Regions from separate parts of the Solibacillus silvestris genome, predicted to be linked through region 1. Evidence: riboswitches for the same ligand, from Rfam matches in the RefSeq annotation. Region 1 holds a riboswitch; the other holds the start of a gene.
The links. A riboswitch is a leader RNA that binds a small molecule or an ion and turns the genes downstream of it on or off. The one in region 1 is predicted to bind FMN.
Positions count from the first base shown of each region.

Region 2: linked by a shared signal. The riboswitch ahead of ribE (riboflavin synthase) and the one ahead of ACTHOQ_RS01610 (ECF transporter S component) in region 1 are both predicted to bind FMN.

Region 1 covers NZ_JBQCJW010000002.1:75,886-81,180, reverse strand. Annotated here, with positions in the region: gene ACTHOQ_RS01625 (ATP-binding protein) at 1-390, shown strand, start outside; gene sigX (RNA polymerase sigma factor SigX) at 550-1,083, shown strand; gene ACTHOQ_RS01615 (hypothetical protein) at 1,080-2,306, shown strand; FMN riboswitch at 2,412-2,587, shown strand; gene ACTHOQ_RS01610 (ECF transporter S component) at 2,831-3,406, shown strand; gene brnQ (branched-chain amino acid transport system II carrier protein) at 3,591-4,937, shown strand; gene ACTHOQ_RS01600 (YitT family protein) at 4,990-5,295, opposite strand, start outside.
Region 2 covers NZ_JBQCJW010000032.1:26,526-31,820, forward strand. Annotated here, with positions in the region: gene ACTHOQ_RS15555 (nucleoside-diphosphate sugar epimerase) at 1-48, opposite strand, end outside; gene ACTHOQ_RS15560 (rRNA methyltransferase) at 555-929, shown strand; gene ACTHOQ_RS15565 (uracil/xanthine transporter) at 1,230-2,597, shown strand; FMN riboswitch at 2,852-2,988, shown strand; FMN riboswitch at 3,087-3,223, shown strand; gene ribE (riboflavin synthase) at 3,345-3,980, shown strand; partial or broken gene ribB (3,4-dihydroxy-2-butanone-4-phosphate synthase) at 3,996-4,580, shown strand; gene ribH (6,7-dimethyl-8-ribityllumazine synthase) at 4,620-5,084, shown strand.

The DNA.
Region 1 (5,295 bases):
CACATTCAGCTTTATATCGAAACAGACTTTTCCGATGATACGCTCATACCGATTGATGAAGACCGCATTGAGCAAGTATTGACGAATTTAGTCGATAATGCGATCCGTCATACTCCATCAGGAGGCAAAGTCACTGTTTCCATTACAGATGGGCAAAAATTCGCGAAAATACAAGTACGCGACACAGGGCAGGGTATTCCACAGGATGATCTGCCATACGTATTCGAACGTTTCTATAAGGCGGATAAAGCACGGACACGCTCAAAAGGCGGAACAGGCCTAGGATTGGCAATCACAAAAAATATTGTGGAAGCGCATAACGGGACGATTTCTGTGGACAGTGTCGAACAGCAAGGCACGACATTTACATTTTATTTGCCGTTAGCTTAACGGGGAAAGAATAGACGAATTAAAAAAGTTTATCATTTTGATTGCGTTCAAAGTGATAAACTTTTATTTTTAAAATAGTTGGCATTTCATATAATATTGATGGATATTGTAACTTTTTTTGTTTTTAACCGACAAATTACTAGAACGGAGGTGGGATGGGTGCAACAATCCATTTTCCATCGATTATACGACACGTATCATCAAGATGTTTTTAATTTTTTGTTTTATTTAGTGAAAAATCGCACGGCAGCTGAGGATCTTTCGCATGAAGTATATGTGCGGGTTTTGAAATCGTACGAGCGCTTTGAAGGAAAAAGCTCCGAGAAAACCTGGCTCTTCTCGATTGCGAAAAATGTGGCAATCGACTATTTCAGAAAAAAGCAAGTTCGCGATAAGCATGCTTTCACCGCATTTGATTGGGAGACGGAACAACTCGTAAGTCCATTGCCTTCACCTGAACAGGCTACAGAATTAAACGATGAACTCAATCAATTATTGCTTGCATTGGAGCAGTGTTCCGGCGATCAAAAAATGGTCATTATTATGCGCTTCATCCAAGAGCTTTCGATACAGGAAACAGCTGAAGTGCTGGGCTGGACGACTGGAAAAGTAAAAACGACACAGCACAGGGCATTAAAAAATTTGCGGCAGCTACTGGAAGCACAACAAGGAAAGGAGGCGAATTCATTATGAAAAAGGAATATTGGGATGAAGAGAATATTGAATCTCTCCTTAAACAAGCCCCGAAAGTAAACGATCACCGTACAAAGGATGAAGTATTTAATCGTTTAGTGGATGAAGGAGCATTTAATGAACAACCGCCTCGCAAACAGCAGGAAAATCAAAAAGGAATTCGTTGGATGCCGCTATTAGTATCCATTGCTTCCTTATTTGCCATCGTGTTAATAGGTGCACAGTTTTTAGACGATGAGAATTCAATTTCAATGGAGAATAATACTACATTTGATCTTTCGGCAACAGAAACTGAGGAAAAAGCGGAAATGAGTGCAAACAACGATGTATCGACAGCAAATGAACGTTCAATGATGTCCAAATTTGCGGCGGATGCCCATGCACAGCAAACATTGGTTTATGAGCATCAGCTTGAAGGTATGACATTATTTGAAATCGGGTTAGCCGGCGATGATGCAGAAAGCGTGCCTGTCAGCATTTTAATTCCAAATGAAGTAGTTGTCGAAAAGCTCGGAACGCAAAACCCTACAAAGTTAGCACTCTACAAAGCATTTAGCCCATTAATTGATGAAAAGAAGCTTGGCTTCAACGAGTATCATCCTTTGAAAGGCGAATTGCGTGAAGAAGGGGATAAACTTATTCACACATTGCCTGACAATCATCAATATGATGCAGGTACAGCCTCATTATCCAATTATCTCGGTTCCCTTGTAGATACGTTTAGTGATGAATATAATGAGGTGCTTATAAAAGATGCCGAGGGGAAGGCGATTTATTTTGACCATGCCGGAGAAGTGGCACAGTCGATTGCATTGAAAAGCGAACATACACAATACAATTATTTTATGTATGAAATGCAGGATGGAACGGTTTACTTAAGCCCCAATTTCCGGATGAGCTTCACAAATGTGAAAGAAGCGATAAAAAATATGACGCTTGAAGCGAACGATATTTACAGAACAGTAATTTTGCCGGGGGTTTCGCTCCACGTGGAAGAGGAAGACTCCCTTGTAACAATTACGTTTGAAGAGCCTTTAAATTTGGAAAACTATGATGCGATTCAAGCGATGCGGATGATTGAAGGTTTGATTTTAACAGTGGCGAGTTTTGATAAACAAGTTAAGTTTGAACAAATAGTGCAGGAACATTGGAGTGGTTTTAACTTTACGAAACCTTTGGAAAAGCCATTATCGGCAAATATTCTCTACTATAGTTTTGATTAATTCAAATAAAAATACTCGGAATTGTGAGCAATAGTCTTTACAATTCCGTTTTTTTAATTATAATAGGTATTGTAGCAAAGTTTTTTGTTATATAATTTCATATTGATTCATCTTCGGGGCAGGGTGCAATTCCCGACCGGCGGTAATAAAAGTTGCAGCCTCCGACCATTAACTTGGAGGACGCTGCATACAAACTTTTCGAGCCCGCGAGCCACTTTTTGTGTGCAGGATTTGGTGCAATTCCAAAGCCGACAGTATAGTCTGGATGGGAGAAGGTGAAGGTACGGTCGTCATTTTTTGAAAATGCGGTGCTTTTTGCAGTATTTGTTTTTAATTTCCTTTTATGCGGGGATTTATTTCGCATACGCTAAAATAGGGAAATAGCTGCAAATGCACATGAGGACCTTTATTTAAGTGTGCCTATTTCTCCCTTATGCTCTATTTAGCATAAGGGATTTTTCATGGAATGATTCGATACGTCCTTTCTTCTTGCGAGATGGAGTCAGCAAAGAGGAGAGATTGCTATGCAAAAAAGTAGTTTGAAGCTGCGTTCGTTCGTAACGATCGCTATGCTAAGTGGGGTTTCATTTGTATTGATGTTATTAAACTTCCCACTGCCTTGGTTCCCTGTGTTTTTACAAATTGATTTTAGTGATGTGCCTGCATTGATTGCTGCAATTACGATGGGTCCAGTCGCGGGCATACTTGTTGAATTAGTGAAAAATGTGCTTGATTGGGTTTATACTGGAGCTCCGGAAGGGATTCCGGTAGGACATATGGCAAACTTTGCTACAGGCGTATTATTCATATTACCGGCTTATTTTATTTATAAAAAATTGCCTTCCGTGAAAGGGTTAGTGACAGGTTTGGTTGTTTCGACGATTGTTATGTCGTTAGGGATGGCTGTATTGAACTATGTTGCGTTCTTGCCGCTTTACACGTATTTACTGGGCTTCGAATATGATATGTATGAAACAGTCGTTTTAGGGATTTTACCGTTTAATATTGTAAAAGGTATTATAATGCTAGTTGTTGTGACGATGCTTTACCGTACGATGCGCGTATGGATCGAAAATCAGCGCCGACAATATTCGGCTTAATTGAATAATCGATTGGGGAGCTGTATTGGAAATAGTATAATTTTCATTGCAGCTCTTTTTTGGGCGAATAACTTTTTACTATTGTAATCGCGATTATACACTGTTATTATATTGTACATTGTTGTGAAAAATTAGACTGTTTCGTCATAAACCAACATGAATTGACATCTTAGGAGAGATAATGATGGAGAAGAAAATACCATTTTCAACATACGCAGTCATTGGAACGATGCTGTTTGGTATGTTTTTTGGAGCAGGAAATCTGATTTTCCCGATTCAAATGGGGCAATTGGCGGGCACGAATTATTGGCTTGCGTTAATTGGCTTTTTAGTGACAGCGATCGGGCTGCCGTTTTTGGGGATTTTGGCAATTGGTCTTTCAGGGAGCAATGGCTTGCGTGATTTAGCAAGCAGGGTACACCCGATATTTGGGCTATTGTTTGCATTGGCATTATATTTGACGATTGGACCGTTCTTTGCGATACCCCGTACTGCAACAGTACCTTTTGTAGTTGGTTTCGAGCCTTTTATCGATCCGTCACAAGCAACATTGTGGTTAGCGATATTCAGTTTTGTTTTCTTTGCGATTGTATTTTATTTTTCATTAAATCCAGCGAAAATTATGGATATTATCGGAAAATATTTAACGCCGGCATTTTTAATCTTTTTATTTGTATTAATCGGAATTAGTTTGCTTTCACCGATGGGCAAATTTGTCGAGCCTGCTGGAGCATACATAGGCGAAGCGTTTATGACAGGTTTTAAGGAAGGATATAATACGATGGATGCGCTCGCTTCGCTGGCATTCGGCATCGTTGTTATTCATGCGATTAAACGGACAGGCATTACCGACAAAAAAGAAATTGCGAAAACGACATGGAAATCCGGCATTTTCGCAATGGCATTAATGATGCTCATATACGGGCTCATCGCTTATATGGGTGCGTCAAGTGTAACGTCAATTGGAACATATGAAAACGGCGGACAAATTTTCGCTGCTGTGGCGGATCATTATTTTGGTTCGTACGGCGCGATTTTGCTGGCTATTATTATAGTCCTTGCCTGTTTGAAAACGAGCATCGGGCTTATTACTTCATGCAGTGAATTTTTCCATGAAGTATTCCCGAAAGTAAGCTATAAAACATTTGTTGTCATACTATGTATCGTTTCGTTTACAATTGCAAATTTTGGTCTGACGAATATTATTACATATGCGATCCCTGTATTAATGTTTCTGTATCCGTTAGCGATCGTGTTGATTATACTGGCGCTTTTAGGACCGCTGTTTCACTATAAAAAACCTGTTTTTGCAGGCGCAATTTTCTTTGCATTCTTTATTAGTGTAATTGATGGCTATAATGCATTAATCAACAGTGTGCCAGCATTTGAAATGCATATATTAACGGCAGTTTCGGCAGTGTATGCGGATTATTTGCCTCTTTATTCGATTGGATTAGGCTGGATCGTGCCAGCCATAGTCGGTGCGGTAATCGGGTTATGTATTCCAATTGCCCGTACAGTGAACGAATAACAAAAAACGGGTGTGTAAAAGTTGGAAAGACTTTTACACACCCGTTTATTTTTCAATGTATATCTTGCTTTTTGAAGCTGCCGCCTTTTACTTCGACAACTTCATAAACTGTAACAAAAGCACTCGGATCGACTTCGCGAATAATAACTTTCATTTTACTTTCTTCCATACGGTTAATCACGCAAGTAATTTCTTTGAATTCCTGATTCGAGTAGGCGCCATATACCGTATTAAAGGTTGCGCTTCGTCCTAAACGATCCCGAATTGTCTCAACCATTTTAACTGGTTCGTTTGTAATGATTTTATACGTTTTAGAACCGCTTAGCCCTTCCTCAACAACTAAAATGACTTTTGATGC
Region 2 (5,295 bases), on a different contig from region 1:
ATCATCATAAAGAACTTTTATGAATTCTATTTTTTTAATTTTTAGCATAAGACACCTCCGTCCCTACTATTATATACTTGAACGGGTGAAATTCTGAAAGAAAAAGTTTAAAAAAAGAGGTTTAAAGCTCTTTAGGCGTGGTATATTATTTATAAGTAAAGTTGCGATCAATTGAAGAGTTATTGATTAACCGCTAGTTTAGATAGATTATATTGTGATTTCTATTAGCTTCGTTGTATGCGTTTTACTGTAATATGAAAATTGAAAACAATTTTTTCTAGGCAATTAATGAACAAAATGCTTTAACGAAGATTTTCGAAAGATGCCAACCAAATTTAGGCGAGCGAAATGCATACACGAATTAAGATATACCATTGAAAATTTCAGCTCTAACGTGATATTTAAAGTTAAACTATCGTACAAAACAATACAACTTAATAAGAATTTCAGATCGCAACTTTACACATTACACTCCTTATCGCATAAGGAGTGTTTCATTTTGCACTGATTTCGCTATAATTGTATTATTATATTTCTTTGATAGGAGAATGACCATGTGGAAGCTACATAATGGAAAGCTTACTCAAACTACGGATGTATCGCGAATCCGTTATAAAACGAGAATGAGCGCGGCTATTTTATCCAATTTAAAGCAATTGGCCGACAAACACAATACACATATAGGCTATTTGCTGGAAAACGGCTACAGCAATTTAATCAAATCTGGGTCCATTGCATACAACAAAAAGAACCGGCCGAAAGACAGGATTGAATTCCGCACAACTTGCGACCAGGAATTGCTGCTAAGCCTAAAAGACTTCGCGAAAATGCATAGTCTCAATTTAAACGATGTCATTGAGGCGAGTGTTGCTTATATTAACTACGAGGATATTAAACGGGCGAATTGGCGGTACCGCGTGGAAATTTAAAGGGTTACCATTGTCAAAAACAAATACGATAAAAGTTTACGCAACCAAGGGGGGATTCTGTATCGCACAGAAGACCTCCTTTTTAGCTTACATTGATAGTATTAATTCTATTCTTATAGAAACCAGTGCTTAAATTATCCATAATAAACAATGACAACTTCAGAGAATAGCTGTAAACTAGAGTGCATAAAGATTGAAATAATGGAATACTAAAGAAAATCCAGGAGTTTCCGAGGAATTTGTATCCAAGTTAAAATAGTAATGCTAACAGATTTACTCAAAATAGAAAAGGTGAATGTTATGAATGAATTATTAAAAGCAAGTAACTGGATTTCGGGCTTACAGTGGCTCTTTTTTATTTTTACGAATATTGTTGTCATACCTATAACAGTAGGGGCTGCATTTGAACTTTCGTCAGGTACAATTGTTAATATGCTTCAACTTTCCTTTACCGTGACAGGATTGGCTTGTATAATTCAAGCTTTTTTGGGGCATAAGAGAGCGATTATGGAAGGACAATCCGGTCTGTGGTGGGGTATAATTTTGACGCTATGTACGACAGCTGCAGCTCAAGGGATGCCTTTAACTATCGTCGGCGGAAGTTTAACAGTCGGAATTATCCTATCGTCAATTTTGACCGTTTTGATCGGAATATCAGGAATGGGGCCCCGTATAGCCAAGTTGTTTAATCCTGCGGTAATGGGCGTGTTTATGTTTTTGTTCGGATGTCAATTAATAGGCATCTTTTTAAAAGGGATGTTAGGTATTCCGTTTGGCAACGAGGCAGGCGGTGCACATATTGATGGAGCCATTTCTTTATTATCAATAGTAATAGCAATTATTGTAATCGTAATCAGCGTGAAAGCACCCGCAAGTGTTCGGCGATATGGTTTACTTATCGGAATTATTGGTGGTTGGATTATTTATGCACTTATTTTCAAGCCGGAAAACCATGTCAGCGAAGCTACATCGTTTAGCTTTGAACTATTTCCGCTAGGGAAGCCTGCTTGGGATTTAGGAATTATCATCACGGCTGTTATAGCTGGATTGTTGAATTCTGCAAACACGTTTGGCGCATTAAAAGGGACGGAAAGCATGTATAAAGTGGAAACTGCTAAATCCGAATATAAAGCTTCCTTTACAATTACAGGTATTTTCACTCTTATAGCAGGTTTTTTTGGTCTTGTTCCGAATTCACCTTACGTGTCTTCAATTGGTTTTTTAAGCCAAACAGGTATTATAAATAGAATTCCGTTTGCGCTTGGCGGGTTTATGTTTCTTGTGATGGGTCTCATTCCAACGATTGGCCACATTTTCTCACAACTTCCACTAAGCGTTGGTAGTTCAGCGTTATTTGTCTCTTATTTGCTACTTTTTAATTCTTCATTGAATTTCTTTAAACAGGTTAAATACAATACGGTCAACATTTACCGTTCGGCTGTCCCGCTGTTTGTAGGGGTTGTGATTATGACCTTGCCAGCATCTTATTTTGTTACCGTTCCAAGTGTTATCCGTCCAGTTCTTAGCAGCGGATTATTAGTGGGGATTATACTCGCTCTTCTATTAGAGAACCTATTCAATTGGGACATTTACGGAAATGAGGAAAAAAGCGATCATAAGGATACTTTAGGCACGGTTACCGGCAATGCTGATTTACAGAAGAAATAATGCATAGGATTCAAAACTTCCTAACATTAGTAGTACAAACCGAAACCATGGTTTGTACTATTTTTTATAGTAGAGACGGTTGAAGAAGCGCTTGCTATATGGAAGAAGGTCGTTTCCCTTTGTCCTGAACAAAATAGCGGCAAACTGCATTTTTTCTAATTTTCAGGAAAACCTTATTTTCATTTGACGAGCAAAAATAGCAATAATTCTTTTTCTAATATATTTTCTATGATACAATAGCTTTCGAATAGAATAAATTCCTTCGGGGTCGGGTGAAAATCCCAATCGGCAGTGATAGAGGAAACTCTTAAGTCTGCGAGCCGCAATATGCGTGCAGGATCTAGTGCAATTCTAGAACCGACAGTTACAGTCTGGATGGGAGAAGGAAGCGTGCGCCGCATTTTAAAAATTTTTCTTTTAAAATGTCTTTTTTGCTATGCTTTTGAATCCTGTCATCCTCTTGACGGGATTTTTTTATTCGCCAATTATATATTCCTTCGGGGTCGGGTGAAAATCCCAATCGGCAGTGATAGAGAAAATTCTTAAGTCTGCGAGCCGCAATATGCGTGCAGGAGCTAGTGCAATTCTAGGACCGACAGTTATAGTCTGGATGGGAGAAGGAAGCAGAGCATATAGACTTTTTAAAAATTAACTTTAAAAGTCTTATTTAGCGATGCCAATTTTACCTCTCATCGAAACTCCGACTTATTGTTCGGGGTTTTTTATTTTGAAAAAGAGGTGAGCAGGATGTTTACAGGAATTATTGAGGAGCTGGGGACTGTACAAAATTTAAAGCAGTCTACTCAATCGATGGAATTGTCCATTCGCGCCGGCAAAGTTTTGGAAGACATGCAGCTTGGTGATAGTGTTGCTGTAAATGGAGTATGTCTTACAGTTAAACAGTTTGCAAATAATTATTTCGTGGCAGATGTCATGCCCGAAACAGTAAAGTCGACAAGTTTGCAGCAGTTAAAAAGCGGTTCAATCGTTAATTTAGAAAGAGCAATGGCCGCGAATGGCCGATTTGGCGGTCATATCGTTTCAGGGCATGTCGATGGCATTGCAACAATTTTAAGAAAGCGGCCAGTTGCCAATGCCGTCTATGTGGATTTGTCAATCGCGAAAGATTTGCTGGCTAACTGTATTGAAAAAGGCTCGATCACGATCGATGGCACAAGCTTGACGATTTTCGATTTAACGGATTCGGTTATTACGATTTCACTCATTCCGCATACGTATAAAGAAACCGTGCTAGGTATGAAGCAAGTAGGCGACATCGTCAATATTGAAACAGATTTGATCGGCAAATATGTAGCAAAGCATATAGCTAATCGGACAAGCGGGAATTTGACGATGGATTTCTTGCAAAAAGCCGGGTTTTAAAGGAGTGGAAAAAACATGAATGCAATAGAAGAAGCGATCGCTGCATTAAGAAATGGTGAAATAATTATTGTGGTCGATGACGAAAATCGTGAAAACGAAGGGGATTTTGTTGTGCTCGGGCAGTTTGCGACACCCGAAAATATAAATTTTATGGCTGTGCATGGCCGCGGTTTAATTTGTACACCGATTTCAGCTGAAATTGCTGACCGGCTGGCATTTGAACCAATGGTAAGGCGCAATACGGATGCCCATCAGACAGCGTTCACAGTAAGCATTGATTATAAAACGACGACTACTGGCATAAGTGCGTTTGAACGTTCCGAAACGATATTGGCACTTTTAGATGAGAATTCAATGTCAGAAGACTTTAATCGGCCAGGACATGTATTTCCGCTAATTGCGAAGAACGGCGGTATTTTAGAACGTCGCGGGCATACAGAAGCAAGCGTCGAACTTGCCCGGCTATGCGGATTTAACGAAGTTGCGGTTATTTGCGAAATTATGAATGAGGATGGAACGATGGCAAGAATGCCAGAGCTTGAAAAGATAGCGCATAAATTTCAATTGAAGTTTATTACGATAGAAGATTTAGTGAAATACGTAAAAGAAAATACATTGACAATATAAAGGGGAATTATTATGGGGCAAGTTTTTGAAGCACAATTAGTAGGTACAGAATTAAAGATTGGGATCGTAGTTGGACGATTCAATGAATTTATTAATGACAGATTATTAAGCGGTGCGATGGATGGATTAAAGCGCCATGGCGTAGATGTGGAAAATATTGATATTGCATGGGTACCAGGCGCATTTGAAGTGCCGTTTATCGCAAAGAAGATGGCGGAAACGAAAAATTATGATGCGGTGATCGGTTTGGGCACAGTTATTCGCGGCTCAACGACGCACTATGATTATGTATGCAACGAGGCTGCCAAAGGTATTGCTAAAGCTGGATTAGATACTGGTGTTCCTGTTATTTTCGGGATTGTCACGACGGAAAACATCGAACAGGCAATTGAGCGCGCTGGTACAAAGGCAGGCAACAAAGGCTATGACAGTGCAGTTTCCGCAATTGAAATGGCGAATTTAAACCGCTTATTTTAAATTTTAATTAAAATTTAATAAATTGTTTTAAGCCTCGTGTTTTGAATATGACAGGTCGAAACACGAGGCGCGTTTTAAAATAATGTAAAAAGACAGGAAAGCTAACTTTTAACCGCGTATTAAATACTATGAAACCAACTTTTTAATGAGGATGGTACGTATTATGTACCTTAACAGCGTCAGGCAAATGGAGTAGAATGCCCTCATAGCA